Linked DNA regions of Dongshaea marina. The protein of the gene in region 2 interacts with the protein of the main gene of each other region in a pairwise test. Links are inferred from orthologs where the notes say so. Each region holds a gene or a part of one and is shown on either strand. Other genes may lie near its edges. The genes, in order: barA and clpA.

Region 1 (16,468 bases), 1.3 Mb from region 2 along the record:
AACATATCCAGCAAGCCAACTTTCTCCAGCCGGTAACCGGACTTTAGCAACTGCTCACTGTCTCGCGCCAGAGTAACCGGGTGACAGGAGACATAAAGAATGCGCTGTGGGGCGAGTTTAATCAGCCAGGGAATGGTCCCCGCCGCACCGGCACGCCCCGGATCAAGCAGTACATGACTAAAGCTTTGACGAGCCCAGCTCTGCCCGGAAAAGTCACTGGCCAGATCCGCCCGATGAAATTTTACATTTTCAAGCTGGTTATGACCCGCATTGCGCCGCGCAAGTTCCACAACCCGCTCAACAACTTCAACCCCGACCACCTCCCGGCACTGTTTAGCCAGTGGCAAAGAGAAGTTACCGACCCCGCAAAACAGATCCAGCACCCGATCCTCGGCGCTAGCCTCCAGCCAATCCAGCGCCTGCTCAACCATCTTGAGATTAACCGCTTCATTGACCTGAATAAAGTCCCCTGGCACAAAGTTAAACTCAAGCGCATAGTTTGCCAGCCGATAGCCAGGCAGGGTAGCTTCCCTGGTCAGCGACTCAACCTCCCGCTCGGGGCCATCGAGCCAGATCCCACACCCCTGCTCTTTGGCAAAGGTCTCAAGTGCCTGTCGGTCCCTTGGCTGTAGCTCAGCTAAGTGCCGCAGCAGCAGACTCACACCTGTGTCGGTGCGGTAAAGCTCCACATGCCCTATCTGTTTGCGCAATGACAACCCTTCGAGACATCGCTGTAACGGAGCCAGCAACACTTCCAGATCCGGCTCCAGCACCTGGCAGCCCTGGATCATCTCGATTCCGGAACCATTGCGCTGGCGAAATCCCATCGCCAGGGTTTTATTCCTAGGATCATATTTCACCGCCAGCCGGCAAACCCGTCGGTAGTTCCAGGGATCCGAGGCCAGGGTCTCGGACAGGGGAAGTGACTCGCTCTTGATAAACTTGCTCATCAGGCCACCGAACGCCTGTTCCTTGTACTCTCGCTGCTGCTCGGCTGACATATATTGCAAGGAGCAGCCACCACAAGACTCAAAGTGGGGACAGGGTGGCTGGGTCCGCAATGGGGAGGCCTCCAGCACCTTAATCAATCGTGCCTTGGCATAATTTTTCTTCTGCTCAATCAGCTGCACCACTACCTTCTCACCCGGCAGGGCGCCGGTGACAAAGATTACCCGGTTGTGATGCCTGCCGACCCCCAATCCCTGGTGATCGAGACGTTCAATCTTCAGCTCAAAGTGTTTGCGGTCGAGTTTATTGGGTTTTGCTTTAAATATCTGGGCCATGGTGCTTGGTACGCAAGTTAGTCTATGTCATCATAAACAGTTCAGATTCGAGGTAGCCATTCTCCCATAAGATTTAAACCATGACCAAATATGGCCTCAGAGCAAGAGTTGTAACGCTGACCATCCTCCCAACCCTGGTAATAGGCATTCTGATGGCGGGCTACTTCACATTCCATCGCTATCAGCAGCTGGAACACAACATTATTCAGCAGGGGATCAATGTCATCGAACCCCTGGCCATCGCCAGTGAATATGGGATGGAGCAGCGGGCCCCGGAGCATCTCAAGCGCCTGATCAACCTGGCTCACCGCCAAAACTCTCCGCTGATCGATGCCATCGCCATCTTTACCAAAGACAACAAGCTCTTCATCACCTCCAACTATCACCGTGACTATATCAAGATGCGCCAGCCCAAAGGCAAGGCCCTGGAGCATTTCACCACGGTACAACGCTTAGGCGAGACCCTGATCCTGCGCACCCCAATCCTTGAGGATGCGGCGGCAAACAATGGAGTGGCCAACCTGTCCCGGGCTAAGGCTCCCATCCTGGGCTATATCTCGATCGAGATAAATACCGACAAGGTACTACTGCTCCAGTATCGTGATGCCATCGTCTCCGTGCTGATCGTCCTGCTGGGGCTACTGCTCAGTGCCTTTTCCAGCCTCAAGCTGTTCCGCGGCATCATCCAGCCGATCAGCAACATGGTCAATGCCGTCTATCAGATCCGTAAAGGTAAACTAGAAACCCGGATCCGAGGTGAATTCTCCGGCGAGCTCGATACCCTTAAAAACGGCATCAACGCCATGGCAAAATCAATTTCCGAATATCACGAGGAGATGCAGCTCAGCATCGACCAGGCGACCTCAGATCTTCGCGAAACCCTGGAGCAGATGGAGATCCAGAACGTCGAGCTGGCGCTGGCCAAGAAAAAGGCCCAGGAGGCGGCCCGGGTTAAATCCGAGTTTCTGGCGAACATCTCTCACGAGCTGCGCACCCCACTCAACGGGGTGATGGGCTTTACTCGCCAACTCCTCAAGACCCCGCTGGGTGCGGGGCAGAAAGATTACCTGCAGATCATCGAGCGTTCGGCGCGCAACCTGCTAAATATCATCAACGACATCCTGGATCTCTCCAAGCTCGAGGCCCACAAGCTCACCCTGGAGCTCATCCCCTTCAGCCTGCGTGAAACCACCGATGAGGTGATGTCGCTGCTGGCTCCGGGCGCCCAGGAGAAGGGTCTGGAACTCACGGTACAGATAGACCCACAAGTGTGTGATGCCGTCACCGGTGATCCCCTGCGTTATCAGCAGATCATCACCAACCTCATCAGTAACGCCATCAAGTTTACCGAGCGCGGCAACATAGTGCTGACCATCCAACAGCTCAAAATGGTCAGTGAGCGCAAGGCGCGCCTCTCCTTCCAGGTGATGGATACCGGAATCGGTATCTCACCCGAGCAGCAAAGCCTGCTGTTCCGCCCCTTCAATCAGGCCGACAGCAGCATTACCCGCCGCCATGGGGGCACAGGCTTAGGTCTTGCGATCACCCAACACCTGATCCAACTGATGGGCGGAGAGATCAGCATCAACTCCTCTCAGGGTAAAGGCTCTACCTTCACCTTTACTCTCGAGATGTCACTCAATGCGCTGCCATCCAGGACCCAGCTCTCTGAGGGAGCCCTGGCCGGTCAGTCCATTTTATTGTTCGAGCGCGATCCCTATACCCAGCGCGCCATGACCGAGCAACTCCAAAGCTGGGGAGGACGAGTCGCTCCCTGCAATCAACCGGCCGACTGGCAAGACAGTCTCAAGCTCGCCTACTCCACCATCATCATCGGCCAGAGTCAGTCTGACGATCTGCAATACACCTTCGAGCAGCTGGAGCAAGCGACCTCGAGCTGCACCAAGGTACTGCTGCTCCTTAATAGCGGCGATCCCAACCTCAGTGAGAAAGCCCTGGCCATGGGAGCCACTGGCTGCCTGACCAAGCCCTTCAACCACCGCAAACTGGCGCAACTGATGCAGGGACACCCTGATCTTCCGGGTGAGGTCCAACCCCAGCGCCCGGTAAGCGAGCAGCCCCAGCCAACCACTACAACCCCCTACTGGGATCTGCGGGTGCTGGCGGTGGATGATAACCTGGCCAACCTCAAGCTTATCTCGGCAATTTTAGAAGATCATGTCCGGGAGGTTGTCAGCTGCTCCTCGGCCCGTGACGCCATCGACAAGGCAACCCACAGCAAGTTCGATCTTATCTTCATGGATATCCAGATGCCGGAGATCGACGGCCTCAATGCCACCCTGCAGATCCGCGAACACGACCGCAACAAGGAAACCCCGGTGATCGCCGTCACCGCCCACACCTTCTCCGAAGAAAAGGCGCTGCTGCTGCGTGAGGGAATGGATGACTACCTGGCCAAACCCATCGATGAGCGGGCCCTGCAAAAAGTGATTGAGCGCTTCTGCGGCCCGGCGACCCGGATCCAGGCCCCCAAGCAGGTGGAAGCACCGGAGCCGGAACCACAGCTTCGCAGCGCCAGTGAGCCTCAGGGAGAGCACAGCACCCTGAGCTGGGCCCTGGCCCTTGAGCGTGCCGCCGGCAAGCCTGATCTCGCTAAAGAGATGCTGGAGATGCTCTACGAGCAGATGCAGCAGTTTATCCCCGAGTTGCAGGATGCAATGGAGCGCCCCTCCGAAGCCAAGGATTTTCAGGCTTTGGTCCATAAACTCCATGGGGGATGCGCCTACTCGGGGGTGCCGCGCCTGCAACGGCTGCTCTACACCCTGGAGTCCGCCCTCAAACAGGGCGAACTCCTCAATGAGCTTGAGCCTGAGCTGTTGGAGCTTGAAGATATCCTCAACCAGACCATCAGCGCGGCCCGCCAACAGCTGGCGAAACTCACAGACTAGACTCTGTTGACCTGTGGTCGGCTGTTTGTGCCTGTGGCATATTGCCGCTGCCGAGCGGCGGCGGGTCAGGGGAACTGCTCTCCCAGTTCCCCTAACAACCCCGAGGGTGCCCCTCGATTCACTACCTCCTCAAAATCACTTGCTCCTTGAAGCTCAGCATAGACACGCCGCATACCATCCATGATATGCCTCCCCAGTTCGATATCCCTATCTCTCGTTCCGTCTCTCTGGGAGAGACTCCACCCCTGGCGTGGCTACGCACTCATGGCGTCCTGCCATTCGACTTCAATCGCTTTACGATTTTTCAGCGTGAATCAAAGGGGAAATACCGATAAGCCAGAACAAATTCGAACGCAATCACTTTCCTCTATTCAAGCTCCCAAGTGTCGAGCTGTCACCGAAAAGACAAAGGCAATCTCAATTTACTAGTGCTCTAAAAACAACCAATAGCCACCCCGTCATCACACAAAGACTTTCAAAAATGGGTAAAGCTATAGATTTTGGCTATTTGTATCCTTTTGTTGCTATTCACCCATAACCCTTACGTATAAAATGCCAGCTTTTTGAATAACTGCCCAAGGGATTTGGATCATAATGCTGCGCAGAAAAGCCCGCTACGAGCTGATTGTGGAACAAGGGGACACAATTGAGTTCGAAGATATCAAAACTAATAAACGCCTCTCCATGAATCCGCTGGAGATAGTCAATCAGGGACTCACCGAACTCTTTAGCGATGAAGACCGCGCCACCATAGGCCACGCTGCCGCCCGTAAGGATGACTCAATTGTTATAGCCAACAACAAGGGTAGTGTGGCGGTTTATAACTACTCCAGAACTTTTTTTATTCCTATTCTATTTGCAGCTTATATTACAGTCTTATTGATCACGTGCCTTGCTGATGCTGGAACTTTCAATGGATTTGGTATAGCTACGCCTCTATCCTTCATCACCTACCCATTAACCTTTGTTTTTGAGGATTGTGTTACAGAACTGTATGGAAGAAAAAAAGGTCTACAAGTCATTTTTCAGGCTTTTATTCTTTTAATAATCACATCTGTCATTGTTAAAGGGATCTTTGCCCTATCCGCATATGCAGGTGGAGATGTGAACAATCGTTTTTTAGAAACAATGGGTTTTCTTCCTTTTAATATTGCATATGGAGGATTTAACTCCTTTGTATCATCCGCCGTTGATATTATTGTATTCTCTTTTATATATAAGAAATTCCGAAACTATGGATTCTGGTTTCGCGCTACTGTATCTTCACTAACTGCACAACTTGTTTGCTCATTCCTAGTCGGGATTTTCTATTATATTACAACTATAAGCACTGCCCCCTTTAGCGAGACATATAACAGTGCAATGCTTTATTTCCTGTGGGGATTTGGTTTGTCCATAGTGTATCTGCCACTCTCCTATGCAATTCTCTGGTATGTAAAAAAAAACGGCAGGTAGATCCTAAATACCGCAATTTTCGTTGGAATATTCCCTGCCTGAGCACAGTCTCGATTCTCGCCATCATGGCACTCCTGATGTCAGGGATGACGCTGGAGTTCGCTGGCGCCGAAGTTAGCATTGCTATCCTGCTACTGACCCTGCTGGCCACCCTGAGCTTTACTTACCTGCGTGACAGCGCCTACCTTTGGACTCTTATTGCTGTTTCTCTAATTGCTTGTTTGGTAACTCTTCTTCTACGTAATTCTATCCCCGAGCTAAATACTGATAGTCTATGGATTAATGTCATCGTCCTCTGCTGTATCTGGGTACTGGCTTATCTCAGAAACACCCCGCTTCAGCTGGCGGGAGCCGCCACCCTGATCCTCATTATCTCACTTCAAATGGAACTCGACGCCTTGAGTATCCCGGTGACCCTGGCCCTGCAGGCAGGTATCATCTACCTTGCCCTGGACCTGGCGATTCTAAAGCGTGTAACCCGCGAGCCAAGCCGTCTCCTGCTCCCCTTTGGTAGCATTACCGCCTTGGTTCTGCTGGGCATTACCTATGAAACCGAGCTCTCTCTTGGAGTCTTTCAGGGATTAATACCAGCCTATGTCGGTAGCTCAGTCGCTATGGCTGCCCTGCTGCTGGCAGCCTTCTACCTGTGGCGCCGCTACCAGTGCCAACAGCAAGCCGTTTCCGGAGCAGCCCTCCTTGAGCATCGTCGCAAGCTTGCTGAAAACCACCAGCTCTACCGTCTAAGCCATAATCCCGACGATGAATGGCCCCAGAGCAAGCGCTGTGAACTCGATGAGAAGATCCAGCTGCAGCAGGAGAAACAAAACCGCCGCCTACAGATGGATGCAAACTACCGCAACAACCTGTTTCGCTACCCCGAAATGAAAATAGCCAATCGCGAGCGCTTTGATCACACCCTTCACGCCGAACTCTCCAATCCCGAGGCCCTGCGTTTTTTGGTCCATCGCGATCACCCAATAAGATCGATAGCGATCACTGAATAATATCGATCGCGATCGCTCAATAATATCGATGGCGATCACTTTTGAGTTTTATATTATTGGGTGATCGGCATGAATATTATGCAGTCCCGACCGAAATGTTATTCATTTCAACTCCCGTTTCGCAGGTGTTTTTTTAACCGGCTATGCTCTCTGTTTGACCTCGAGCGGAGAGCCAGCCATGCCAACGGTGCATATCACCATGCGAAAACTCAAAGAGATCCTCAGACTCAAGTACCAAGGCGGCCTGAGTCACCGCCAGATCGCAAGCAGCCTGTCTGTGTCTCCGTCGACTGTGTCCAATTACTGCAAAAGGGCCCAACAGATGGGGCTATGCCAATGGCCTCTGCCTGCTGAGTGGGATGAAGAGCGGCTGCGCCGTGAGTTCCTTGAGACCCGGATCACGGTTCGTCAGACACCTCCTCTGCCGGATTGGGCCGTGGCCCATCAGGAGCTCAGACGCAAAGGGATGACGCTACAACTCCTGTGGGAGGAGTATGCTGAGCGACATCCCAAGAACCACTACAGCTATAACCATTACTGCATGCGTTATCGTGAGTGGCGTAAATGCCAGTCTCCCTCAATGCGTCAGAGCCATAAAGCCGGTGAAAAACTGTTTGTTGATTACTGCGGTCCAACCGTGCCCATCGTGGATCCGAGGACTGGGGAGGAGCGTCGGGCTCAGATCTTTGTCGCTGTGATGGGTGCATCCAGCTACACCTACGCCGATGCAACCTTGAGTCAGGGGCTGGAAGACTGGGTGATGAGCCATAAACGGGCCTTCGAATTTCTGGGGGGAGTACCAGAGATGATCGTTCCGGATAATCTCAAAAGCGGAGTCAGTAGAGCGTGTCGCTACGAGCCAGATCTCAATCCTACCTATCAGCAGCTGGCTGCACACTATGGTGTTGCAGTGCTTCCTGCCCGTCCTTACAAGCCCAAAGATAAAGCCAAGGCTGAGGTGGGCGTGCAGATCGTTGAGCGCTGGATCCTGGCAAAACTGCGCCATGAGACCTTCTTCAGTCTGGCTCAGCTAAACCAGCGGATCGGGGCTCTGCTCACCGAGTTGAACAATCGCCCGTTCAAGAAGCTGCCGGGAAGCCGTAAATCACAGTTTGAATTGCTAGACAAACCGGTGCTCAAATCGCTGCCTCAAAACCCCTATCAGTTCACCCGGGTGAAGGCGGTTCGGGTTCATATCGACTATCACATCGAGCTCGACAAGCACTACTACTCGGTTCCCTATACCCTGCTCAAACGCAAGCTTGAAGCGCATATCTGCGACAACCTGGTACGGATCTATCATGGTGGTCGCTGTGTCGCGACACATCCACGCAGCTATCAGCAGGGAGGGCAAACCACCCACCCCGATCATATGCCGGTCGCACACCAAAAGCAGATGCAATGGACCCCGGGACGCTTTCTGAACTGGGCTCAGGAGATAGGCCCCTCCACGCTTGCGGTGATCAAACAGCTGCTCTACCGAAAGTCCCACCCGGAGCTTGGATATCGGGCCAGCCTTGGGATCCTCAACCTGGAAAAGCGATATGGACGCCCCCGCTTAGAAGCGGCCTGCCAGCGAGCAGACCGAACGGGCGTTTACTATCAGAAAGGGATCCGCTCCATCCTGGAAAAGGGGCTGGATGGCCAGCCACTGCCCGAAACTCAGCCGGATCGTCTGGCGGAGCTCACTCACCTCAATATCCGTGGCTCAGGCTACTATCACTAAGGATCAAAGATGACAGAACAACTCAAACAGCAACTTCGGGAGCTGAAACTAAGTGGTATCCGGGATGCCCTGGAAAGGCAACATCAGCAACCCGGGCACTACCAGGAACTCGGGTTCGAAGAGCGACTCAGCCTGCTGCTGGAGCAGGAGCTGACGGATCGGTCTCAGCGGCGGATCGAGCGCCTTATCAAGCAGGCCCGATTCCGGCTGCAGGCAAATCTGGAGCAACTGGATTATCGAAGTGATCGCGGCTTGCATAGAGCCCAGATCCGCTCACTGGCAGAGGGATACTGGCTTAGCCTGGGGCAGACTCTGATCCTGACCGGGGCGACCGGGTGCGGGAAAACCTATCTGGCCTGCGCCCTGGGCCATCACTTCTGTCTGCAGGGACTCGGGGTTCGCTACTTCCGGTTTAAAGAGCTGCTGGAGCAACTGCAGCTGGCTCAGGCTGATGGCAGCTATCGAAAGCTGATGGTTCAGTTGAGAAACACGCCGCTTCTGATCCTCGATGACTGGGGACTGGAGTCGCTGAATGCGCTTCAGCGTAGCGATCTACTGGAGTTAATCGATGCTCGCCATGGTCACGGAGCCACACTGATCGGCAGCCAGCTTCCGCTGGAGCACTGGCACACAATGATCGGTGAATCAACCCATGCGGATGCGATCCTGGATCGTCTGGTTCATGGAGCGATCCGTGTAGAATTATGCGGAGAATCGATGAGAAAAATCACCGCAGAGTTGACGGATGCCGATCACTCAGGGTAAAAAATAACCCAGTCTGTGAGACGGGATGTTGAGGTGATCGACATCATATTATTCGGTGATCGCCATCGCGATAATACGCAGGCCCCGACCGGCTCAGTCTTTTTAATCGAATTTAATCACCTGAAAGATGAAGACACCCTCAAGCTCCTGAGCCTGAGCATCCACCATCTGCTACGTGAATACCCCAATCACCTGGTCGCCCGCTTCTCTCACACCAGCATCGCCATCTTGTTGCCAAACCACACCGAGCAGCTGGCTAGCGGGCTCGCCCCCAGAATCTGCGCGACCCTCCATAACTACTTTACTCAAAGCCCGGATGATACCGCCTTTAATATCGGAATCGTCTGTTTTACCTATATGGAGACCGTCTCTGAGATCCTCTCACAGGCCGAAGAAGCCCTACACCAGGCGCGACACATCCACCAGCGCTGCTGGTTCATCCTTGAAAAGGGCCTTCACTATCCCGAGTCTCACGGCTGGCATAACTGGAGCAAGCACCTGGCTCTCTGCATCAGGGAGCAGCAAATCGAGTTTGAGCTAACCCCCTTCTATGGCGTGAAACGACAGCTGATTTTTAATAATCTCTGCGCCTTCACCGACGGGATCTGTGGTAACACCCTGGGTGATGAGCAGCTTTGCCTGCTGGCAGAAAAAAGTAGCCTCGAACTCCCCTTTCTCAGGCTCAAGCTCAGCGCGGCCCATAATCTGCTCCACACCATTGAAGGCTCTTTGAGCATTACCACCCACGCCAAGGTCATAGCTAGCCCATTCAAGCTCAACCAATTGCTGATTACTCTCTATCAATACCCAACCAACATTCGCCAACGTCTTATTTTTGAGATAAGAGAATCAGAAGTAACCAGACTGCTTGATAAGATCAAACTCGGCTGTTTCGCCCTTCATGCCCTGGGGTGTAAGCTCTGCATCAACCGGGCCGGGCGCCAGGTTGAGGGAATGCAATACCTCAGTGAACTAAGCGTCGACTATCTCAAACTCGATCAGCACATGCTGATCAACATTGAGGGAGAAAGCCGTCAGCTCAAGGCATTGGAGAGCATTCGCCTGATGCTGCAGGGTACATCGACCCAACTATTGGCCCAGCACATCAAAAGCCAGGCTCATTGGGAACAGCTACAGTTAGTGGGAATCGAGGGCGCTCCCTTTAACCTAAATTCGGCTCTTGACTAGTCAACTAAGCCGGGACGGAGCGCCATCCCGGCAAACCCCATGAATACCTGAACCAAAGCCAAACGAGACTGTTACATATCAGGTAAAAACGCTAAGATAGCGGCCTCAGGGAACGAGACCTTATTACCAATGCTCAGACTTAAACGACAGCCCCGCTACCAGCTGATTGGCCAGCAGGGAGAGAAACTGTTATACCGCGACCGCAATAGCGGTAAGCAGCTGCGCACCTCTGCCCTTGAGCTGGTCAACCAGGGGCTCACTGAGCAGTTCAGTGATCAGGACCGAATTCAGATAGGCTATAACGCAGCCCAAACCGATGACTCCATCGTCGTCGCCAATAATAAAGGCAGCGTGGCGATTTATAGTTACTCCAGAACCTTATTTTATCCAATACTTTTATCCTCTTATATTTTATTTATCTTGCTAGCATGTGTATTTGATCCTGTAACGATAAATATACTAGACATCAACACGCCAGTTACTTTTTTATTGATCCCTTTTGTTTTTGTGATAGAGGACTGTGTAACAGAGCTTTATGGATTTCAAAAAGGTTTGATGATGATAGTGAAGTCATTATCAATTCTCATAGTTTGTGCTATCTCATTTAAAGTGATATTGATTTTAGCTAGGCAATCTCCGATTGAGAAGGCAAATTACCTTTCAACTACATTTAGCTTTCTTCCTAACGACCTTGCATTCAGCTCAGCAAACGCTGCGTTATCTTCCTTTATAGATCTACTTGGATTCTCAATACTGTTTAAGAAAATAAGGGATTACGGGTTTTGGTTCAGATCACTAGCTTCCTCTTTTATATCTCAACTGGTCTGCTCAATTGTTGGTGGATTTATAATTATATATACCTTGCCTTCTATGCCTCTTGATTCAGTTTATGGGAATATGTTCCTATTCTGGGTTTATAACATGGTCCTTGCTGTCCTATACTTACCTTTGGCATATTTAATTATAAGTTCAGTTAAACGGCTTACTGTTAACTCCAAATATCGTGAGTTCGTTTGGAAGAGTGGCTGCCTGAGCAGCGTCAATATCCTCGCCATCTTTGCGCTGGTATTCTCGGGGGCAAGTCTCAATATCTTTGATCTCCATATCAGCGTTTCGGCACTGCTGCTAAGCGGTGTTTGTGCCCTGACCCTGGCCTACCTTAGGGACAGCGCCTATATCCATACCCTGGCTATAGTGTCTGTGCTTGGGGTCATCACCACCTGTATCATCCATCAGCAACTCTCGGGAGATGTGATCGAAGACATCCTGATAACCGCCCTCTCCCTTGGCTGTATCTGGATGCTGGGTTACCTGGAAGAGGCCTGGGTCCAGCTTCCGGGTGTGATCTTCATTCTGGCGCTGAACATAGTAACTCCCGAGCTCACTCCCCTGAGTTTTCTCATCACTCTGCTGCTGCAGGGGGCCATCGCCTGGCTTCTAGTCGACAACGCCCTCACTCGCATCCTGTTAGTAAGACACCCATCTTTTCTTCTCGCCTCCGCCTCCCTGACCATAGGCTCCCTGGCTGGCATCACCTATGCCATCGGCTCTCCTTTGCTGGCCAAGACCCAGCTTCCCCTGCCAGCCCTCTGGATAACAGCCACCGTATTGTTCATCGCAAGCATCTACCTTATGAGAACCTGGCAGAAATACCGAAAGCTCTACTTCCCTTACTCTGATACCCACGACGTGGCCTATCATCTCAGGCAACTTTAAGCTTAAAGCACCGCTGCTCCTGCTGACCAAAGCAAACCTATCTCGTTCAGCCCTCTAACATGAGTGCATGGATAACTCTAGCCAAGTTATCCGGGATGGAGAGCCATCCCGGAAAAGCCCTTAAATACCTGAATCAAAGCCAAACGAGACTGTTACATATCAGGCAAAAACGCTAAGATAGCGGCCTCAGGGAACGAGACCTTAATACCAATGCTCAGACTTAAACGACAGCCCCGCTACCAGCTTAGCGGCCAGCAGGGAGAGAAGTTGCTATACCGCGACCGCAATAGCGGGAAGCAGCTGCGCACCTCTGCCCTTGAGCTGGTCAACCAGGGCCTCACCGAGCAATTCAGTGATCAAGACCGAATCCAGATAGGCTACAGCGCCGCCCAAATCGACGACTCCATCGTCGTCGCCAATAATAAAGGCAGTGTGGCGGTTTATAGTTACTCCAGAACCATCTTTATTCCAATACTATTTGTTGCTTATACATTAGCTATTTTGACCGCTTGCTTTGCTGATGCAAGCACCTTTGATGGGTTTGGCTTTCCAACACCTCTGTCATGGCTTGTCTTCCCTTTGACGTTTGTATTTGAGGATTGCCTAACAGAACTTTATGGGAGAAACAGGAGCCTTAGGATAATATTCAAATCATGCATAATTCTATTAATCTCATCAGCACTACTCAAGCTCTTCTTTCTTATATCATCAAACTCACCCGAATATGCTCATAGTCTCGATTTAAATAAAATGGCGTATCTCCCCTTTGATATTGCATATAGTGCAATTGATGCACTGATAGCATCAGTCGTTGATATAATCGTTTTCTCTCATATCTATAAGTCTTTTAGGAATTATGGTTTCTGGTTTAGAGCTACTCTTTCATCATTAACCTCACAGTTTTGTGCGGCTATCATCGCTGGACTGTACTTCTATGTCGTTGTAAATTCAACGGCACCATTTGACGAAATTTATAACAATGCCATGCTCTACTTCCTATGGGGCTTTGGCCTGTCTATCGCCTATATTCCTATCTCATACGCCATCCTGCTTTCAGTCAAAACACTTGCGGTTAGCCCAAAATACCGTGAATTCGCCTGGAAAAGTGGCTGCCTGTGTATCGTCAATATCCTCGCCATCTTTGCGCTGGTATTCTCTGGTGCAAGCCTCAATCTGTTTGAGCTTCATATCAGCTTATCGGCCCTGCTGCTCAGTGCGCTCTGTGCCCTGACCCTGGCCTACCTTAGGGACAGCGCCTATATCCATACCCTGGCTATAGTGTCTGTGCTTGGGGTCATCACCACCTGTATCATCCATCAGCAACTCTCGGGAGATGTGATCGAAGACATCCTGATAACCGCCCTCTCCCTTGGCTGTATCTGGATGCTGGGTTACCTGGAAGAGGCCTGGGTCCAGCTTCCGGGTGTGATCTTCATTCTGGCGCTGAACATAGTAACTCCCGAGCTCACTCCCCTGAGTTTTCTCATCACTCTGCTGCTGCAGGGGGCCATCACCTGGCTGCTAGTCGACAACGCTCTCACCCGTATCCTGTTGCTCAGACACCCATCTTGGGTGATCGGCTCCGCCTCCCTGACCATAGGCTCCCTGGCTGGCATCACCTATGCCATCGGCTCTCCTTTGCTGGCCCAAACCGGCCTTACGCTGCCATCGTTGTGGCTGAGCGGCGTAGTTCTGATAACTGCCAGCGCCTACCTCATGCGAATCTGGCATAAGTACCGAAACCAGAACCTCAGCTACCCGGAGTCTATCGGATTGAATAGCTACTAATTTAACTTTTTTCAGGCTGGGCTATCTTGGCGGTTCGCCCTGAGGTCAACTCCAGTAGCGCCCCGGGAGCAAGCTCTATCTCAAGCCCTCGACGCCCGGCACTGACAAAGATAGAGTCGTACTCAAGTGCAGAGGCATCCAGAACTGTTTTAAGCCGCTTCTTCTGGCCTAACGGGCTGACACCTCCCAGCACATAGCCGGTCGCCCGCTGCACCACTAGAGGATCGGCCATCGTCGCCCTCTTGGCCCCGGCAACCTTAGCTATCTGCTTGAGGCTCAGCATGGAGCAGACCGGCACAATCCCAACCACCAGCTCCCTGCTATCAAGGGAGACAACCAGGGTTTTAAATACCCGAGCCGCCTCGATTCCAAGTTTATCCGCCGCCTCTGTACCATAAGACTCGCTTGCTGGATCGTGTCTGTATTCATGGAGCTGATGGGAGATCTTACGCTTTATCGCAAGCTTAACCGCGGGTGTCATGGCAGCTCCTCATCCACTGAACCCCTGACAGGTGTAATTCGGTAAGCACAGCGCCTGGCTCCCTCAAGAATATGCTCTTCACGAGTAACTGTGGCCTGCTCACTGAGTAGTTGCTCAAAGAGTTGCAGCTCAGAGCGGCAAAAACTAAGACACTGACTGGCAGCAGCACAGATAGGGCAATGATTCTCTAACAACCAGAACACTCCATCGCGCTGCTCCAGGCTCGCCATATAACCCTCCTGGCTGCGGAGCTCAACCAACACCCGGAGCTTATCGGCCAATCCGAACTTGCCGGCTAATGCCTGCTGGTAGCTTTCAAAAGAGGCTTTCTCTCTGTGTATAATCAGCTGTTCCAGCCCCTCGGGGCCAAAGATCTCCTTGATCGAGCCTATCATCTGCAGAGTCAGCTCCGAGTGCCGGTCCGGAAAAAAAGAGCGGCTCTTTTCAGTTAATGACCAGTAGCGGGTCGGTCGCCCACGCGCAGCCTTTTTATCTTCAAAGCTGAGGATCCCCTCATCTTCCAGCTGTTGCAGGTGCTGGCGCGCTCCCATGCTGGTGATCCCAAGCTCACTGGCCAGGGTCTTAGCCGTCAGAGCCCCCTCTCGCTTGATTAGCTGAATGATTTTATCACTGGTTTTCATAGCACCTCCTGGAGCCATTATTCCCCAGACAGCTATTTTGTAAACTTTTTTCTTTACTTTATTTAGTGAAGGTTCTACTTTACATAACAATTAATAAACAAAAAAGTTTACTAAATGAAGCTTCTCATCATTAGTGGCAGCCAAAGATCCCACTCCCAGAGCGCCAAGGTCGCTGAATTTATCAAGACCAGATCACAAGATTTTGAGCAGGTCGAACATCTGGAACTCATCCGTTACCGTCTTCCTTTCTGGAGTGGGGAGCAAGACTCTAAGTACGCAGAGGATTCTGATTGGCATGAGCTGGAGCTAAAGATCCGTCAGGCCGATGCTCTTGCCCTAATCACCCCCGAGTGGCATGGGATGGCGACTCCGTTACTCAAAAACTTTTTGCTGATGTGTAACCTGCAGGATACGGCTCATAAACCTGTGTTGCTGGCCTCTGTGGTCAGTGGTATCAGCGGTGCTTATCCCATTGCGGAACTCAGGATGAACGCTCTAAAAAACATCAAGCTGGTCGCCATCCCGGATCACCTGATCTTGCGCGATGCAACCAACATCCTCAATCCAGATATAGAACTAACCCCTCTGGAGCAGCAACTACGCGAAAGAATCGATTACAGCCTGCATATGCTCTACCTGTATGCACAGGCCCTCACCGAGGTGCGCCGTCAGCACTCGAGCTACCCCAACCAACAGGAGTACTGCTTTGGCATGTAAATCATGAGAAGACCCGAAGGACTGATCGATACCCAAGGATAAAACAGATCAGGGATTATGACTGGCTAAAGCCCGGAGTTAGCCCCGCTAATTCTGAGCTAAAACAAGCCATAAAAATCACTAACAAGGAGAAAAATGATGATCCAACTCGAGCACCTGAACCTGGTTGTAAAAGATATCCAACGTGCCCTGAACTTCTACCAGGTTGCTTTCCCTCACTGGACAATCCGCGGACAAGGCACCGGAGAGTGGTATGGAAAACCAAGAACCTGGCTGCACTTCGGGGATGATTACCAATACCTGACTCTCAATGACAACGGCGAGGGACAAAATCGCGACCTGAGTGGTCACCAGGTTGGCCTGGCCCATTTTGGGATCATTACCCAGGATCTCGATGCCATGGTTACCCGCTTGCAACAGGCAGGATTTGACTATCACAGCCAAAGTGGCGATGAGCCGTTTCGTAAGAGCTATTACTTCATGGACCCCGATGGCAATGAGGTCGAGTTTGTGCAGTACTTCAGTGATAACCCCACAGAGCGCAACTACTACCCACAGCCCGCATAATAATATCGGCCAGCACAGCCCGTTTGCTGGCCGCTCTCTTCTAACCAAGGCTCTTAAATCGCAACAAACTTCGATAACCAAGCTGACATACTCAGGGTTATCTCCACAATGGCTTACTGGATGAGCCTTGGAAGTAATTTGAACAGACCCGGGCGCCGATATAAGCGCCAATAGAGTCAGAGATTGCCAGTATGATCCCAAGATGATAATTCACATCGCCCTTGATCA
Region 2 (15,999 bases):
GTGATCAAACAGCTGCTCTACCGAAAGTCCCACCCGGAGCTTGGATATCGGGCCAGCCTTGGGATCCTCAACCTGGAAAAGCGATATGGACGCCCCCGCTTAGAAGCGGCCTGCCAGCGAGCAGACCGAACGGGCGTTTACTATCAGAAAGGGATCCGCTCCATCCTGGAAAAGGGGCTGGATGGCCAGCCACTGCCCGAAACTCAGCCGGATCGTCTGGCGGAGCTCACTCACCTCAATATCCGTGGCTCAGGCTACTATCACTAAGGATCAAAGATGACAGAACAACTCAAACAGCAACTTCGGGAGCTGAAACTAAGTGGTATCCGGGATGCCCTGGAAAGGCAACATCAGCAACCCGGGCACTACCAGGAACTCGGGTTCGAAGAGCGACTCAGCCTGCTGCTGGAGCAGGAGCTGACGGATCGGTCTCAGCGGCGGATCGAGCGCCTTATCAAGCAGGCCCGATTCCGGCTGCAGGCAAATCTGGAGCAACTGGATTATCGAAGTGATCGCGGCTTGCATAGAGCCCAGATCCGCTCACTGGCAGAGGGATACTGGCTTAGCCTGGGGCAGACTCTGATCCTGACCGGGGCGACCGGGTGCGGGAAAACCTATCTGGCCTGCGCCCTGGGCCATCACTTCTGTCTGCAGGGACTCGGGGTTCGCTACTTCCGGTTTAAAGAGCTGCTGGAGCAACTGCAGCTGGCTCAGGCTGATGGCAGCTATCGAAAGCTGATGGTTCAGTTGAGAAACACGCCGCTTCTGATCCTCGATGACTGGGGACTGGAGTCGCTGAATGCGCTTCAGCGTAGCGATCTACTGGAGTTAATCGATGCTCGCCATGGTCACGGAGCCACACTGATCGGCAGCCAGCTTCCGCTGGAGCACTGGCACACAATGATCGGTGAATCAACCCATGCGGATGCGATCCTGGATCGTCTGGTTCATGGAGCGATCCGTGTAGAATTATGCGGAGAATCGATGAGAAAAATCACCGCAGAGTTGACGGATGCCGATCACTCAGGGTAAAAAATAACCCAGTCTGTGAGACGGGATGTTGAGGTGATCGACATCATATTATTCGGTGATCGCCATCGCGATAATACGCATGGTAAGCCTGTCGACCCGCTTTATCGGAACCCCCTATACCTGGGGAGGGAGCTCTAGCTTTGGTTTTGATTGTTCAGGTTTTGTGCAGCAGATGTATAAAACCATGGGGGTTATCCTGCCACGCGACTCTGGCCCCCAGGCCCAGTGGAAGGGTTTTCTATCGGTAAAACGCAACGCTTTGCATCCGGGTGATCTGCTGTTTTTTGGCAAGGACAGAGTGACCCATGTGGGGATGTTCCTCAAAAAGCAGCACGACAAATTGCTGTTTATCGATGCCACCGTCTCCGATAACCAGGGAAAAAATGCCCCCTACCTGCAACTCAGTGATCTGAATGCAACGTATTGGAGCAAGCTCTATCTGGGCGCGAGGCGCCTGAAATCCTGATAACAGTCCCAAAATGGCGCTAAGCGCCATTTTGGGGCTCCCGAGAAGCGGATTCAGGAGTGGGCCTTGATGTAGAGATCTTTTGAGTAACGCATCCCCATGGGGTTAAAGGAGTAGCCACCCACGTAAGATTTGACCAGCTTGTTTCCACCCGAGCCATAGATACCGGTCATCGGGAACTGCCGCTCTATGATGGCTTCCGCTTGCTGATAATCTTTAATGCGACGCTTTTCATTATTGGTTGCTCTTGCATCATCGAGCAGTTTGTCAAAAGCAGGATCACACCAGCCGGCACTATTGTTGCCATCAGAGCAGCGCATGATCCCAAGGAAGGTGGCTGGGTCGTTAAAGTCTGCCGACCAGCCCATGGAGACCACCTCGAACTGGCCATGATTGACTCTATCCAGAAATGTTTTCCACTCCAGATTGTCGTAGCTGATCTTCACCATGGGGCCGAAAGCCTGCTGCCACATCGCGCCCATGGCAACATTCAAGCGTTTTACCGATGGCGTCTTGGTGTAGGTGGTGTGAAAGACCAGGGGTGGCTGGCGCTGTAGCCCGCTTCTTTCAGCAGCTTTCTGGCTTTTTGATCCCTCTGCTTTTGGGTCCATTGTGACCATGGCAGCTTAGGGGCAATAAAGTCGTGGGTAATAAGGGGGGTAAAGCTATAGGCGGCTTGATAGCCTACATCCATCAACACATCTTTGACAATTACCTCCCTGTCGATGGCATAGGAGAGGGCTCTGCGCACCCTGACATCATTAAAGGGTGGTTTGCGGGTATTAAAAGAGAGGTAGTTGACGGTTAAGCTTGGGGAGTGGTGAAGCTCCTGGGGATAGAGCTTTTTCATCCGGTGTACCTGCATGGCCGGAACACTTGTGACATCGACACCTCCGGCCATAAAGCGGTTGATTCCCGCCTGCTCATCGGTAATCGGCAGGTAATCGACCTCCTGAACAACAGTGTTGTTGTGATCCCAGTATTCCGGGTTAGGTTTTAGGACTATTTTTTCATTCACCACCCAGTTATCGAGCTTATAGGCGCCATTACTCACCATGTGTTCGGGACGGGTCCAGTGATCACCCCATTTAGAGATGATTCGCTCGGGAACCGGGGAGAAGATATGGTGTTGCAGCATTTGCACGAAGTAGGAGACGGGCTGAGCCAGGGTTACTTGCAGCGTGTGTGCATTGATGGCTTTGACACCTAAAGTTTCTGGTGATTTTTTACCGTCGATAATTGCCTGAGCGTTTTTCAGGTTGGCCATAGCGACATAGCCGGCATAGGGGGCGGCGGTGTTAGGATCAACGGCGCGCCGCCATGAATAAACAAAATCTTCGGCTGTGACCGGGGATCCATCAGACCAGCGGGCATCTTCTCTGAGGTGAAAGGTATAAGTCTTACCATCTTTGCTGACGTGCCAATCTTTAGCAACTCCGGGTCTGACTCCACCCTCAGGTGAGGCAATAACCAGTCCCTCAAACAGATCATTGTCGATAGTGCCGCCGTATAGTCCGGATACTTTCTGGGGATCGAGAGATTGGGGTTCAGCATCATTATTGATGTGAATCACTTGCTCTTTGGCAAGCTTAACTCCGGAGGGAACTTCGGCAGCATGAACGAGTTGCAATGAGCATAGGCTTGCTCCTGCGATCAGCACAGAGGCTGTAGCCCGATTGAAATGAAACATAGTGGCTCCTTGGTAAAGGTCCCTGTCACAGCATGGGTCGGGATGAAGGCTATTTATCGATATTCTCAGAGCGTGTGATAGAGAAATTTATCTCATAAATGCACAGGCATGTAGTATGAATTATTAGATATCATGCCGGTAAACAAGCTGAATGTTTTTTTCGGTGAACTCCATGGATAAAAAATCATTCACGATGGCGACTTGATTGCTGGCATAACCTATACATATAACGCGCTCTGTTTAACCTCCTAGAAACTAACATAGTGATATCTTATTAATCAACAAGTAAACGACGGGTTACAAACCGTTACTCTTTAGTGGAGGTCAGTGCTAAGTCTTGTTTTTTATTTTGATCGTTAGACTAGAGGTGAGTTATTTCAGGTTTCCTAATAAAGAAGTGGCGTTTGCAAATACTTTTGTTATTCATTCAGTTACTCCGCTGAGGATGATGGGAATAAAAGTTTATTCATAGAGTATTACAGAACTAAATTCGAATGATATTTAATTCGTCATTTGGTGTTGCGAATGCGGTCCTTATCACGGTCTGGTGTCTATTGTGTTGATATTTAAAGGGTATTTAATTCGGTCATTAGGGTTTTTGCTATTGGATATCGGGGGTTGGCTTATGGATTCAGAGGTGGAGGCTCTGGTTAAAATTTAACTTGCTCTATAGTTGTTTACTTTCATAAATATGTGATTGATATCAAATTTTCATTGAACGCATTTTTTTCCAGTGATAGGGTTAATTAGCTCATGACAGAACATGACATGCAGCTGAAGATATAAAACTGTAAGAGGGAGCTTAATTAAGGTGCTATAACTGCATTTCAGAGGTTTATTTTTTCACTGTTTCATATGATGGGCCATGCTTTATTCATGGATCTTTTCATATAGGTATATCCTATTCATCATGATTCGATACAAATATGCCATTTATCTGATGGCTCTTTGAGTGTGCCAAAAATCTGAGTGCTTCACCTTTTCGGGGTATATCCGGTACAGGGAATAATAAAAACGGGAATAAAGAACCCGAAATAATTAGATCTTTTTTTGTTTAATTGTTTCTTTAGGTGACAGATCTATGAAAAAAACAGCTACTGCAGTCGTGGTTGCGGCTCTTTGTGCAAGCGCCGCGGCGAATGCAACCACCACGATTTATTCTAAAGATGGGAGTACCGTCGGTCTTTATGGACGGGTCAATCCACGCTTTCTTACCGGGCATGATAATAATGCCCGCCCCACAGATAACCCCGGCAGTGAGGGAGATAACACCCACTTTACCGCCAGTGCCCGTTTAGGGTTTGATTTAACCCAGAAGTTAAACGAGCAATGGGATGCGGTCAGTTCAATTGCCTGGGATGTTGCAGCCGAGCGCAGCAGTGACGGAACCTTTGATTCCAGGCAGGCTTACGCGGGTTTTAACGGGCATGAATACGGTACATTGACCTTTGGTCAACAGGCGGGAGCCTTTAGCATTCCGTGCGAAATTGCAGATATCGTCTGGTACTTTGGCGGAGATAGCTATGAGGATCGCAGCTTTGAGCAGGGTGTGGTGAACTATGCCGTATCAGTGCATGGGTATAATTTGCAGTTTACCGCCGGTGCCCATGCCTCGGGAGATGCGGATACCTTCTGGCAAACTTATGGTACCAAGGATGCGGTGCGTACCAATGTGTTTGAGGCCTCGGTAGAGCATCCCTATGATTTCAAAACTGCCGGTGTGTTAGATCTGGCAGCCGGAGTTCAGTCGGTGAGCTTTGAGACCGGTGTTCACGAAGTGAACTGGTCCGTTGGCGGCACCTATAATCTTAAGGGGCTGCAACTGGCTGCAAGCTATGAATATATGACCATTAAGAATACAGATGTGCCGGATGCCAGCAAAACTCAGGATATTGCATCCAATGGGGTGGTATTGAGTATTCAGCACCACTTTAAGCAGTGGACTCCTTATGCTGAATATAGCTACCAGAAAGCCTCTGATGGAGATGTGCCTTCAGGTGTGAGCTCAACCTTTTCTAACAACCTGGTGCTTGGCTCTAAGTACAACTTCACCTCAAATATATTTGCGGTGACCGAGTATGTGTTTAATCACAAGATCTTCAGTGAACAGGATGACTCCGGTAATCCAGTGGTGACGGATCCGGATAATCAGCTCTATGTGGGTCTCTACTATTACTATTGATCGCTTCCCTGTGCGATCTTGCTAATCGTCCAAGCCATAAAAAACCCGGTAGATGCCGGGTTTTTTGCGGGTAGTCAGAGCTTAAATTAATACTCGCCGAGCTTATCGACCAGGCTCGGTGCTGCCCCAATATAGTTGGCCGGGGTCATCGCCTTAAGCTCCCGCTTGGCCTGCTCGGGCAGATCCAGAGAGTCGATGAATTGCTGCATCGCCTGTGCATCAACGCGCTTGCCCCGGGTCAGCTCCTTGAGCTTCTCGTAAGGCTTTTCGATCCCATAGCGGCGCATCACGGTCTGAACCGGCTCGGCCAGAACTTCCCAGTTCTGGTCCAGCTCGGCAGCTAGTTGTGCCAGGTTGATCTCAAGTTTACCGATCCCCTTGAGGGTCGACTGATAGGCGATTAGCGAGTAACCGATGGCAACTCCTAAGTTACGCAGCACGGTAGAGTCGGTGAGATCACGCTGCCAGCGAGAGACCGGAAGCTTGCTGCCCAGGTGGCTGAACAGGGCGTTTGCCAGACCAATGTTGCCTTCGGAGTTTTCAAAGTCAATGGGGTTGACCTTGTGCGGCATGGTGGAGGAGCCAATTTCTCCGGCCACGGTTTTTTGCTTGAAGTGACCCAGGGCGATGTAACCCCAGATATCCCGATCAAAGTCGAGCAGTATGGTATTAAAGCGCGCCAGGGCATCGAACAGCTCTGCGATGTAATCGTGGGGCTCGATCTGGGTGGTATAAGGGTTCCAGGTCAGGCCCTGCTGCTCGATGAATTGCTGGGCAAAATTGTGCCAGTTGATATCCGGATAAGCGCTCAGATGTGCGTTGTAGTTGCCAACGGCACCATTGATCTTAGCCATGATTTCGCACGATTCGATCTGACGGATCTGGCGCTTGAGACGGTAGGCAAAGTTCGCCATCTCTTTACCCATGGTGCTGGGGCTGGCGGGTTGGCCATGAGTGCGTGACAGCAGGGGTACATCACGCAGCTCAGTCGCCAGGGCAGCAATCGCATCATGCAGCTGGTTACAGAACGGCAGGATCACCTGCTCGCGTGCTTCCTTGAGCATCAGGGCGTGAGAGACATTGTTGATATCTTCGGAGGTACAGGCAAAGTGAATAAATTCGCTTACGGCTTCCAGCTCAGGGTGTCCGGAGACCTTCTCTTTGAGGTAGTACTCAACCGCTTTGACGTCATGATTGGTGGTGCGCTCGATGGTCTTGATCATCTCGGCATCGGCTTCACCAAACTCAGTGATGATCGATTCCAGTTTCTGGTAGGCATCTTCAGAGAAAGAGGGAACCTCTTTAATGGCAGGGTGTTGTGCCAGCTGTTGCAACCAGCGCACTTCAGTTTCTACCCGAAAGCGGATCAGGCCATATTCGCTGAAGATTGAACGCAGTTGCTCAGTTTTACTACCGTAGCGTCCATCGATAGGGGAAATCGCGGTCAATGCCGACAGTTTCATTCACAAACTCCTTAGGGGGCTTAGAACTGGGTGATCATTTTTTGTGCTTGCTGGGTCAGTTTTTTACGGGAGAAGATGATGTGGTGTCGTCTCCCTCCGACCTGGCGCCACAAGACACAGGCCCGGATGCCGGCAAGCAGCAGAGCGCGGATCTTGTGCTGATAGACAGGTTGCTGGAGATATAGGGGGGTCCCGGCAACCTGAATTTTTGGCCCATTCGGGCTGATAATGTCACTGTAGATGCTGGCGAGATTGGCCAGCACCGATTCAGATGTGAGATCAAAATGGGTGAGCTGACGTTTGACCTGGCTTACCCGCTCGCCCAGCATATTCATCAGATCCCGGCGTTTGCCGATCTTACTCTCCAGGGCGATGAGACCCACGATGTAGCGGGTGATTTCGCCATTACGATCCGATGCCTCGGCACTGAGCTGGTTAATGATGGTCTGGTAACCCAGTCGCAGGTGCTGGTGGCTTCCGAACACAGCAAGGGGGTTTTGAGGATCGGTCTCAATAATGCTGTGCAGGGTTTGATAGAATTCCTGATCATCACAATTACCCTGGCGCGCCAGTTGCTGAACCAGAGCCGCAGCCTGGCAGATTCCGGCAAAGGCGAGGGTTTGAGAAGTGATTTTATCGCTCACTATGCTTCCTATTCTCTATTTGATGGGGGCTTCAATCACTCCGCCACCCAGACAGATATCACCCAGATAGAATACGGCGGATTGTCCGGGAGTGACGGCGGCAAGCGGTTCGTCAAACATCACCTCTATGGTATCGGGATCGACCGGAGTGATGGTACAGGGGAGGTCCTGTTGACGATAACGGGTTTTCACGGTGCAACGCAGACTCTGGGTGACAGGCTGACGGTCTACCCAGTGAAGCTGACGGGCGATCAATCCTTTGGCAAAGAGGCGGGGATGATCATCCCCCTGAGCCACGATCAGCTGGTTGTTCTCAAGATCTTTATCCACCACATACCAGGGTTGTTCCCCGGAATTTTTCAGACCACCGATCCCAAGCCCCTTACGTTGACCCAGGGTGTGGTACATCAGGCCCTGATGTTTGCCGATCACCTCACCGTCAACCGTAACTATATCGCCCGGTTGGGCAGGCAGGTAGCGGGCCAGGAAGTCACGGAACTTGCGCTCTCCGATGAAGCAGATCCCGGTGGAGTCCTTTTTCTTGGCGGTGATCAGTTCTTTGGTTTCGGCGATTGCCCGCACCTCCGGCTTTTCCAGCTCGCCGACCGGGAACAGGCTCTGGCGCAGTTGATCTTCACTCAGGGTGTAGAGGAAGTAGCTTTGATCCTTGTTGTGATCCAAGCCTCTGAGCATCTGCACATGGCCATCCTGGGTGTCGTGACGCCGGACATAGTGGCCGGTGGCGATATAGTCGGCACCCAGCTCCTCGGCAGCAAACTCCAGGAAAGCCTTAAACTTGATCTCTTTATTACACAGGATATCCGGGTTCGGGGTCCGCCCTGCCTTGTATTCAGACAGGAAGTGTTCAAACACGTTATCCCAGTATTCGGCAGCAAAGTTGATGGTATGCAACTCGATTCCCAGCTTGTCACAGACCGCCTGGGCATCGGCGAGATCTTCTGAGGCTGAGCAATATTCATCCGTGTCATCTTCTTCCCAGTTCTTCATGAACAGGCCTTCCACCTGGTAGCCCTGTTCAAGTAGCAGGGAGGCAGAAACGGAGGAGTCAACACCGCCAGACATGCCGATGATAACTTTTTGTGATGATTTTTGATTCATGGATTTGCATAACTTGCTAAAAGACCCGGGCATCTTAGCAAATTTCCCATTTATTGGACAGATGTGTCCCGATCACTTTGTACCAGGGTTAAAGGTGCGCGCTGCCCCCTGAGATAATCCTGAAGACACTGCAGTACCAGGGGCGAGCGAAGATTGTCCAGTTTTTCTATCTGCTGGCGGGTCAGCCAGTGGCAGGCGATGATATCACCGTCGGGATCATCTCCTCGATGCCCGATGGGCTGCTGATTCAACTTGCAGTAGAAGCAAAAACGCAGGTAAGTGATGCCGTTGTGAGGGCTGGTAAAGAGGTAGGTCCCCACCAGGCCATCGGGCTCAAGCTCAAGGCCAGTCTCCTCTTTGAGCTCCCGTGTCACCGCCTGGATCAGTGATTCTCCGGCCTCCAGGTGACCCGCCGGTTGATTGAACACCCGGGTGCCCCTATCGAACTCTTCAACCAGCAGAAAACGCTGGTTCGCTTCAACGATGCAGGCCACGGTGACATGGGGGGAAAAGCTCATAGCTCCCTCCATTGACCCGGCTCTAACCCCTCCAGGCTCCACTGGCCAATCCGGTGGCGAATAAGACGCAGGGTCGGGTGACCGATATGGGCGGTCATCCGTCGTACCTGGCGATTACGCCCCTCGTTGATGGTGATCTCAAGCCAGCAGTCAGGCACAGATTTTCGCTCTCGGACCGGCGGAGTGCGGGGCCAGATCGCCGGGGGATCGATTCGCCGGACTTTGGCGGGCAGGGTTGGGCCATCTTTGAGGGTAACTCCCTGACGTAGCTCATCGAGGCTCTGTTCACTGGGGATCCCCTCGACCTGCACCCAGTAGCTTTTATCTGTTTTGCGTTTGGGCTGGGTCAGCTTTGCCTGAAGTTTTCCATCATTGGTGAGCAGCAACAGCCCCTCGCTATCCCGGTCCAGGCGACCGGCGGCATAGACGCCGGGAATGGGGATGAAATCTTTAAGTGTCATTCTTCCGTCTTCGTCAGTAAATTGACATAGGACCTGAAAGGGCTTGTTGAACAGGATCATCCGGGTGGGTTCATTCGACAACTTTGCCGGTGAGGCGTTGCGAGTTGTTTTATGACCTGGAGAGCGTTTGCGAACAGAGCGGCGAGGCGTGGGCATAGCTTGATTCAAACGAGATTAGTTGCCGGCAGTTTAGCAGAAGAGGCGGAGACACAAAAGAGAGCGACCGGGCACAGGACAGTAAAAAAGCAGGCGCGGCCTGCTTTGAGGTTCAGAAGTGCTGATGCAGATTCTAAAAGCGTCACGCGGGAACAGCTTCAGACTCTTCAAGCTCCGTTGGAACGGATGTTTGCACAGGGAGTTGCTGGGGATCTGTGCTTACTGGCACGATCAGGGTTGCGTGAAAGCCTTTAGGACCGGCCTCGACCTCATAATGAACACTCTGGCCTGCTTTGAGGGTTTTATATCCTTCCATCTGGATAATGGAGTAGTGAGCGAAGATGTCTTCTCCCCCACCTTCCGGACAGATAAAACCAAATCCTTTGGCATTATTGAACCACTTAACTGTTCCGGTTGCCATACTTCTTACATCCTTTTGTTTGAAAAACCTTAAAGTCGTTGAGTCACTGGCGCTTGCCAAGTTATAAATATTAGCGAGGACTCGCCTGATGCGTGACGGAGCGTCACAATTTCGTCAGTTTAGAGGAACTTTTGAGCGAGTCAAGAAGTTGTTAACGAAAATGTTCGCTATCTAAACATTAATGTTGATAAATTGGTGTTTAGTCTCCTGGCTAAGAAGGTACTAAGATCCAAATATGAGTAGTGTTCAGCAACAGATTTTCAAAGAGCAGCAAACGGCTCTCGGAAAAACTAAGATAAAGCCGCCTTCGTTGTATCAGGTCGTCTTGAATAATGACGACTACACACCGATGGACTTTGTGGTACAGGTTTTGCAGAAATTTTTTAGTAAGGATTTGGATGACGCCACTCAAATTATGTTAACTATCCACTATCGAGGTAAGGGTGTCTGCGGTGTCTACACTCATGATATAGCGGAAACAAAAGTGGCTCAGGTCAATCATTATGCAAGGGAGAACGACTACCCCTTGCTCTGCTCAATGGAAACAGTTTGAGCCGACACCATAACAATGTACTGGTTGCTTTGGGGAGGCGCCTATGCTGAGAAAGGATTTGGAAGACACGCTGAACCTTGCGTTTAAAGATGCACGTGAGGCTCGCCATGAATTTATGACGGTAGAGCACCTGCTATTGGCTCTGCTGGACAATCCATCTGCCAGTGAAGTCCTGGTGGCTTGCGGTGTAGAACTCGAGACGCTGCGCCAGGAGATCACCCAGTTTGTTGCAGAAACCACCCCCCTGATCCCTGCGGACGATAGTGAGCGTGAGACTCAACCAACCCTGGGGTTCCAGCGGGTTCTGCAACGTGCTGTTTTTCATGTGCAATCCTCGGGGCGGACCGAGGTCACCGGTGCCAACGTGCTGGTGGCAATCTTTAGTGAGCAGGAGTCACAGGCCGCCTATCTTCTGAAAAAAGCCAATGTGACCCGACTGGATGTCGTCAACTATATCTCCCATGGGATCCGCAAGGAACAAAGCAGTGGTGGGTTGCCACCCAGCCTTGGGGGAGAGAGTGAGCAGTCGGTGGAAGAGAGTACCACCACCCAGATTGAGAATTTTGCAACCAATCTCAATCTGCAGGTCGAAGAGGGGCGTATCGATCCTCTGATCGGTCGTGAGGATGAAGTGACCCGTGCGGTGCAGATCCTGTGTCGGCGGCGTAAAAATAACCCACTGTTGGTGGGTGAGGCCGGAGTCGGTAAGACGGCGATTGCTGAGGGATTGGCGTTTCGGATCGTCCATGACGATGTGCCTGAGGTGATCAAGGGCCATACCATCTATTCGCTGGATATCGGCTCCTTGCTGGCTGGTACCAAGTATCGCGGCGATTTTGAAAAGCGTTTCAAGTCTTTGTTGCGTCAGCTGGAGACCACCGAGGGAGCAATTTTGTTTATCGATGAGATCCACACCATCATAGGTGCGGGCGCGGCATCCGGTGGGCAGGTGGATGCGGCGAACCTCATCAAGCCGTTGTTGGCCAGCGGTACCCTGCGCTGTATCGGTTCGACCACCTATGCAGAGTACAACCAGATCTTTGAGAAGGATCACGCCCTGGCACGACGTTTCCAGAAGATTGATATTCTGGAACCCTCTATCGATGATACCACCCGGATCTTGCAGGGACTTAAAGATCGCTATGAAGAGCATCACAATGTGCGCTATACCAATAAGGCGCTGCGCGCGGCGGTTGAGCTCTCTGCCAAATATATCAACGAGCGTCACCTGCCGGATAAGGCGATCGATGTGATTGATGAGGCGGGAGCCCAGTTCAGGGTCCAGCCTCACAAGAAACGCAAGAAGACGGTCAATGTCTCCGATGTTGAGAACATAGTCGCCAGCATTGCGCGGATCCCGGAAAAATCGGTTTCCTCTTCGGATCGTGAAGTGCTGCGTAATCTGGAGCGTGATCTCAAGATGGTCGTGTTTGGCCAGGATCGATCCATTGAAGTGCTGACCGATGCGATTCGCCTGTCCCGCTCCGGGCTCGGCGCTGAAAATCGCCCCGTTGGCTCCTTCCTGTTTGCCGGACCAACCGGGGTCGGAAAGACCGAGGTGACCAAGCAGCTTGCTTCTATCATGGGAGTTGAGCTGATCCGCTTTGATATGTCTGAATACATGGAGCGGCACACTGTCTCGCGGTTAATTGGTGCACCTCCTGGGTATGTGGGCTATGAGCAGGGCGGCCTTTTGACCGATGCCGTGCTCAAGCATCCACACTCGGTGGTGCTGCTCGATGAGATTGAGAAGGCGCACCCGGATGTGTTTAATATCCTGCTACAGGTGATGGATAACGGCACCCTGACCGATAACAACGGGCGCAAGGCTGATTTTCGTAACGTGATCCTGGTGATGACCACCAATGAAGGGGTTCGCGAGACATTGCGATCCTCTATCGGCTTCCAGCAACAGGATCATAGTCACGATGCAATGGCTGAGATCAACCGGACCTTCAGCCCAGAATTTCGTAACCGTCTCGATCACATCATCTGGTTCAACCACCTGGATATCAAGGTGATCCAGCAGGTTGTCGACAAGTTTATTGTGGAGCTGCAGGCACAGCTGGATGCCAAGGGTGTTTCTATGGAGGTGACCGATGAGGCTCGCCTATGGCTTGCAGAGAAGGGCTATGATAAGAGCATGGGAGCTCGTCCTATGATGCGGGTGATTCAGGAGCAACTGAAAAAGCCTCTGGCAAGCGAGCTGTTGTTCGGTGCTCTGTCCAATGGTGGCTCGGTGCGTGTCACGACCAGCAAGGGAGAGTTGAAGTTTGTGTTTCAGGATCAGAGTGAAGCGGTCCTTGAATAACTCGTCACTCTCTTGAGCGTTAAGCAAAACCCCGGTAATTGAAGCCGGGGTTTTTTGGGCTTAACGTGAACGGAACACGATGCGTCCTTTGGTGAGATCATAAGGCGTTAACTGAACAGTGACCTTATCGCCAGTTAAGATTCGAATGTAGTTTTTACGCATCTTACCTGAGATGTGTGCTGTTACCACGTGGCCATTTTCCAACTCAACGCGGAATGTGGTGTTTGGCAGGGTGTCGACCACGGTGCCTTGCATCTCAATGTTGTCTTCTTTTGCCATTAAATCCTCTTGTCTAAGCCTCTGAATTAAGCGATGGGATCATGCCGGATTTACTGGCATGTGTAAAGTTTACACTGGATTATTCGTCGAAATTTTGCCATCCGTGAGGAGTGAGTCGCTGATGGGGGGTAAACTGTCGCTTGTAATTCATCTTTCGGCAGCCATCAACCTGGTATCCAAGATAGAGCCAGCGTTTGTCTTGGGCCCTGGCATACTCTAACTGGCGCAGGATGGCATAGCGTCCGAGGGAGCGGTCCTGCTCCTTCGAAACAAAGAAGGTGTAGAGGGCGCTCAGGCTGTTTGACAGCTCATCGGTCACCGCAACCGCCAGCAGGCGATCTTTTTGGTAAAACTCAAAAAACAGTGGGTTGAGCCAGTTGCACAGGATAAAACGCTGGTACTGCTGCTGACGGGCAGGGTACATGGCACCCTGGCGATGCCTGGCGTCGATATATTGTTGGTAAAGCCGAAAATATTCGGGTTTGTCCTGATGGCTGAGGGTCATTTTAAGGTCGCGATTACTGCGCAGCACCCGTTTTTGGCTGGCCGAGGGCTGAAAGTTGAGTGCATCAACCCGCAGGCTCTCACAGGCCTGGCAGTTCGCACAGTGGGGGCGGTAGAGATCATTGCCATTGCGGCGAAATCCAAGCTGTAGCAGGGCTTCATAACCTTCGGGCTATGATAGTCCTGATCCTGGATCACGATCAGTCGCTCCTGCTCTCCCGGCAGGTAGCTACAGGGATAAGTTTGGGTGATGCCAACTGTCAGAGAGAGCTCGGTCATGGCTGAATCTGTTGTACCCTCCAGCACTCTGGATCCACCTGCTTTTGCTTCAAGTGTACCAGATGTTGCAAAAACTGCTCCAGGATGCGCGGATGCCAGTCGGCTATCTGGCAAGATGAGATTAATCTTAGTTCATCGCCTGCTCATTAAGCAGGACAGCACTATATTCTCTTATTAAATCAATTGTTTATGTTTATTGTAACGGCATCGGCTTATGGTTTTGCTATAGGGCATCAATCATTCGGAGGGAAGGATAGCGAGTCTTATTGGAAGAGGGCTATTGGTTTAGCCACTTATCGATCAGCTTATCTATCGTGCCATCGTTTTTATATTCAATGACTTTTTGGTTGACTGCATTGAGATGTTTTTTAAATGGCGAAAGACTGGAAAAAGCAAAGTAGAACTGTCCGACGTAAAGAGGAGTATCTAATGGGACAATTTCACCTTGCAGACCTTTATGCTTTAGCTTGATCAGGATTGGGTAGGTACCATAAGCAAAGTAATCGATACGGCCTGCGCGCAGCTTTCCTATATTCTGCTCCATATTATTAACCAATTGGTGTTTTATACTGTGATCTTCCAGGAAATCCTCAAAGTCCTGGCGGTATTTATCTCCCCGAACCTGCCCCCCGACCTTACCGATCAGATCGCTCCATTTGTTAAACTTAAACTCCTTGCCTTTTAGAACAAAAATAGATGCCGGGTTATCCATGAAGGGTGTTGGAACATAATCCAGGTACTTCTGCCGGGTTCTGTTTTTATAGATCCCCACGATAAAGTCGATATCCGCTGATTCTGCTTTTTTCTGTACCCGCTTCCAGGGCCAACATACAGGCTTTGGGTCTTAATGTTGAGTTCGGTAAATATAATCTCGGCCAGCTCGGCTCCGATGCCTATGATTGCTGAATCCTGGCGATACATCACAGGATTGAACTCCGGGTGACCGGACATGATCAGCGTCTCTTTTGCCTGGCTCGGGGCACTAAGAAGAGTGAATGATATGAGTACAATCAATAATACTTTCAGCTGCATCGAATACGCTCAGAATTATTCACTGTTCAGGGGGCTGTGTATCTCCTGAGAGGCCCTGGGGAATCATGATCTCAGTCCTGCTCTCAGTTCCAGTGCAGCATCTCCCACCATTTAGTCTCGCTGGGTCGGCTACAGCAGAGTTTACAGCTGATCCCAATAGCCACAGAGCTTGGTCATAGCTGGATCTGCTGTAGCTCCCAGCACTCAGGAGCAACCTGCTTCTGTTTCAAGTCTACCAGATGTTGCAAAAACTGCTCTCTGGAGCACTCGATGGCACCCAAGCGTTCCAGATGTGGGTTGGTGACCTGGCAATCGATCAGCTGTCCACCATGCTTGATAAAGTGCTGACACAAGCCCCAGATAGCGAGCTTGGACGCATCCTGACGCAGGTGAAACATCGACTCACCACAAAAGAGTTGTCCGACACTGACGCCATAGAGTCCGCCGATCAGGGTATCCTGGTCCCAGCACTCGATGGAGTGGGCAACCCCCTGTTCATGAAGTTTGCTGTAGGCTTGGATCATCTGCTCGGTGATCCAGGTGCCGGTTTTAAGGTGGTGAGTTTGGGCGCAAAGCTGGATCGTCTGGCTGAAGTCCCGGTTGATCCATAGTTGACAGGCATGACGCCTGAGGGTTCGCTTCAGGGAGCGTGAGGGACTAAATCTATCGGGTCTAAGAATACAGCGGGGATCCGGACTCCACCACAGTAAAGGCTGATCGGATTCAAACCAGGGAAAGATCCCGCTATGGTATGCTGATAGTAGACGCTGGCAGCTCAGATCTCCTCCGATGGCCAAGAGGCCGTTGGGCTCCTCAAGAGCCTTGCAGGGATCAGGAAACAGCAGGTTATCGGATGAGAGCTGATAGAGCGGCATAATCGAGTTAACAG

What was found.
Region 1: the proteins of clpA (region 2) and barA interact in binary tests that used the Escherichia coli proteins (3 or more experiments, as listed by UniProt). The link is inferred for Dongshaea marina from one-to-one orthologs.

What each region holds. Positions count from the first base shown.
Region 1 is NZ_CP028897.1:626,073-642,540, reverse strand. The notes cover bases 983-4,392. They hold barA (two-component sensor histidine kinase BarA), read left to right. Parts: upstream 983-1,363; coding sequence 1,364-4,192; downstream 4,193-4,392. Other genes in these bases: rlmD (23S rRNA (uracil(1939)-C(5))-methyltransferase RlmD), read right to left, coding at 983-1,283. In the rest of the region: more of rlmD, read right to left, coding at 1-982; DB847_RS03265 (queuosine precursor transporter), read left to right, coding at 4,787-5,647; DB847_RS03260 (hypothetical protein), read left to right, coding at 5,725-6,651; istA (IS21 family transposase), read left to right, coding at 6,830-8,377; IS21-like element helper ATPase IstB, read left to right, coding at 8,387-9,142; DB847_RS03245 (EAL domain-containing protein), read left to right, coding at 9,176-10,330; DB847_RS25905 (hypothetical protein), read right to left, coding at 10,520-10,642; DB847_RS25335 (hypothetical protein), read left to right, coding at 11,279-12,046; DB847_RS25900 (hypothetical protein), read right to left, coding at 12,317-12,439; DB847_RS03235 (queuosine precursor transporter), read left to right, coding at 12,479-13,834; ybaK (Cys-tRNA(Pro) deacylase), read right to left, coding at 13,836-14,315; DB847_RS03225 (helix-turn-helix transcriptional regulator), read right to left, coding at 14,312-14,956; DB847_RS03220 (NADPH-dependent FMN reductase), read left to right, coding at 15,071-15,673; DB847_RS03215 (VOC family protein), read left to right, coding at 15,809-16,240. UniProt on the Escherichia coli protein: Member of the two-component regulatory system UvrY/BarA involved in the regulation of carbon metabolism via the CsrA/CsrB regulatory system. Phosphorylates UvrY, probably via a four-step phosphorelay.
Region 2 is NZ_CP028897.1:1,887,445-1,903,443, forward strand. What follows is about bases 10,442-13,382. They hold clpA (ATP-dependent Clp protease ATP-binding subunit ClpA), read left to right. Parts: upstream 10,442-10,748; coding sequence 10,749-13,016; downstream 13,017-13,382. Other genes in these bases: clpS (ATP-dependent Clp protease adapter ClpS), read left to right, coding at 10,442-10,705; infA (translation initiation factor IF-1), read right to left, coding at 13,077-13,295. In the rest of the region: istA (IS21 family transposase), read left to right, coding at 1-267; IS21-like element helper ATPase IstB, read left to right, coding at 277-1,032; DB847_RS09100 (C40 family peptidase), read left to right, coding at 1,112-1,498; DB847_RS09115 (porin), read left to right, coding at 4,270-5,370; purB (adenylosuccinate lyase), read right to left, coding at 5,457-6,833; high frequency lysogenization protein HflD, read right to left, coding at 6,854-7,477; tRNA 2-thiouridine(34) synthase MnmA, read right to left, coding at 7,493-8,596; DB847_RS09135 (NUDIX hydrolase), read right to left, coding at 8,647-9,114; cold shock domain-containing protein CspD, read right to left, coding at 9,874-10,152; more of clpS, read left to right, coding at 10,388-10,441; DB847_RS09170 (substrate-binding periplasmic protein), read right to left, coding at 14,356-14,850; aat (leucyl/phenylalanyl-tRNA--protein transferase), read right to left, coding at 15,284-15,985. UniProt on the Escherichia coli protein: ATP-dependent specificity component of the ClpAP protease. It directs the protease to specific substrates. It has unfoldase activity. The primary function of the ClpA-ClpP complex appears to be the degradation of unfolded or abnormal proteins.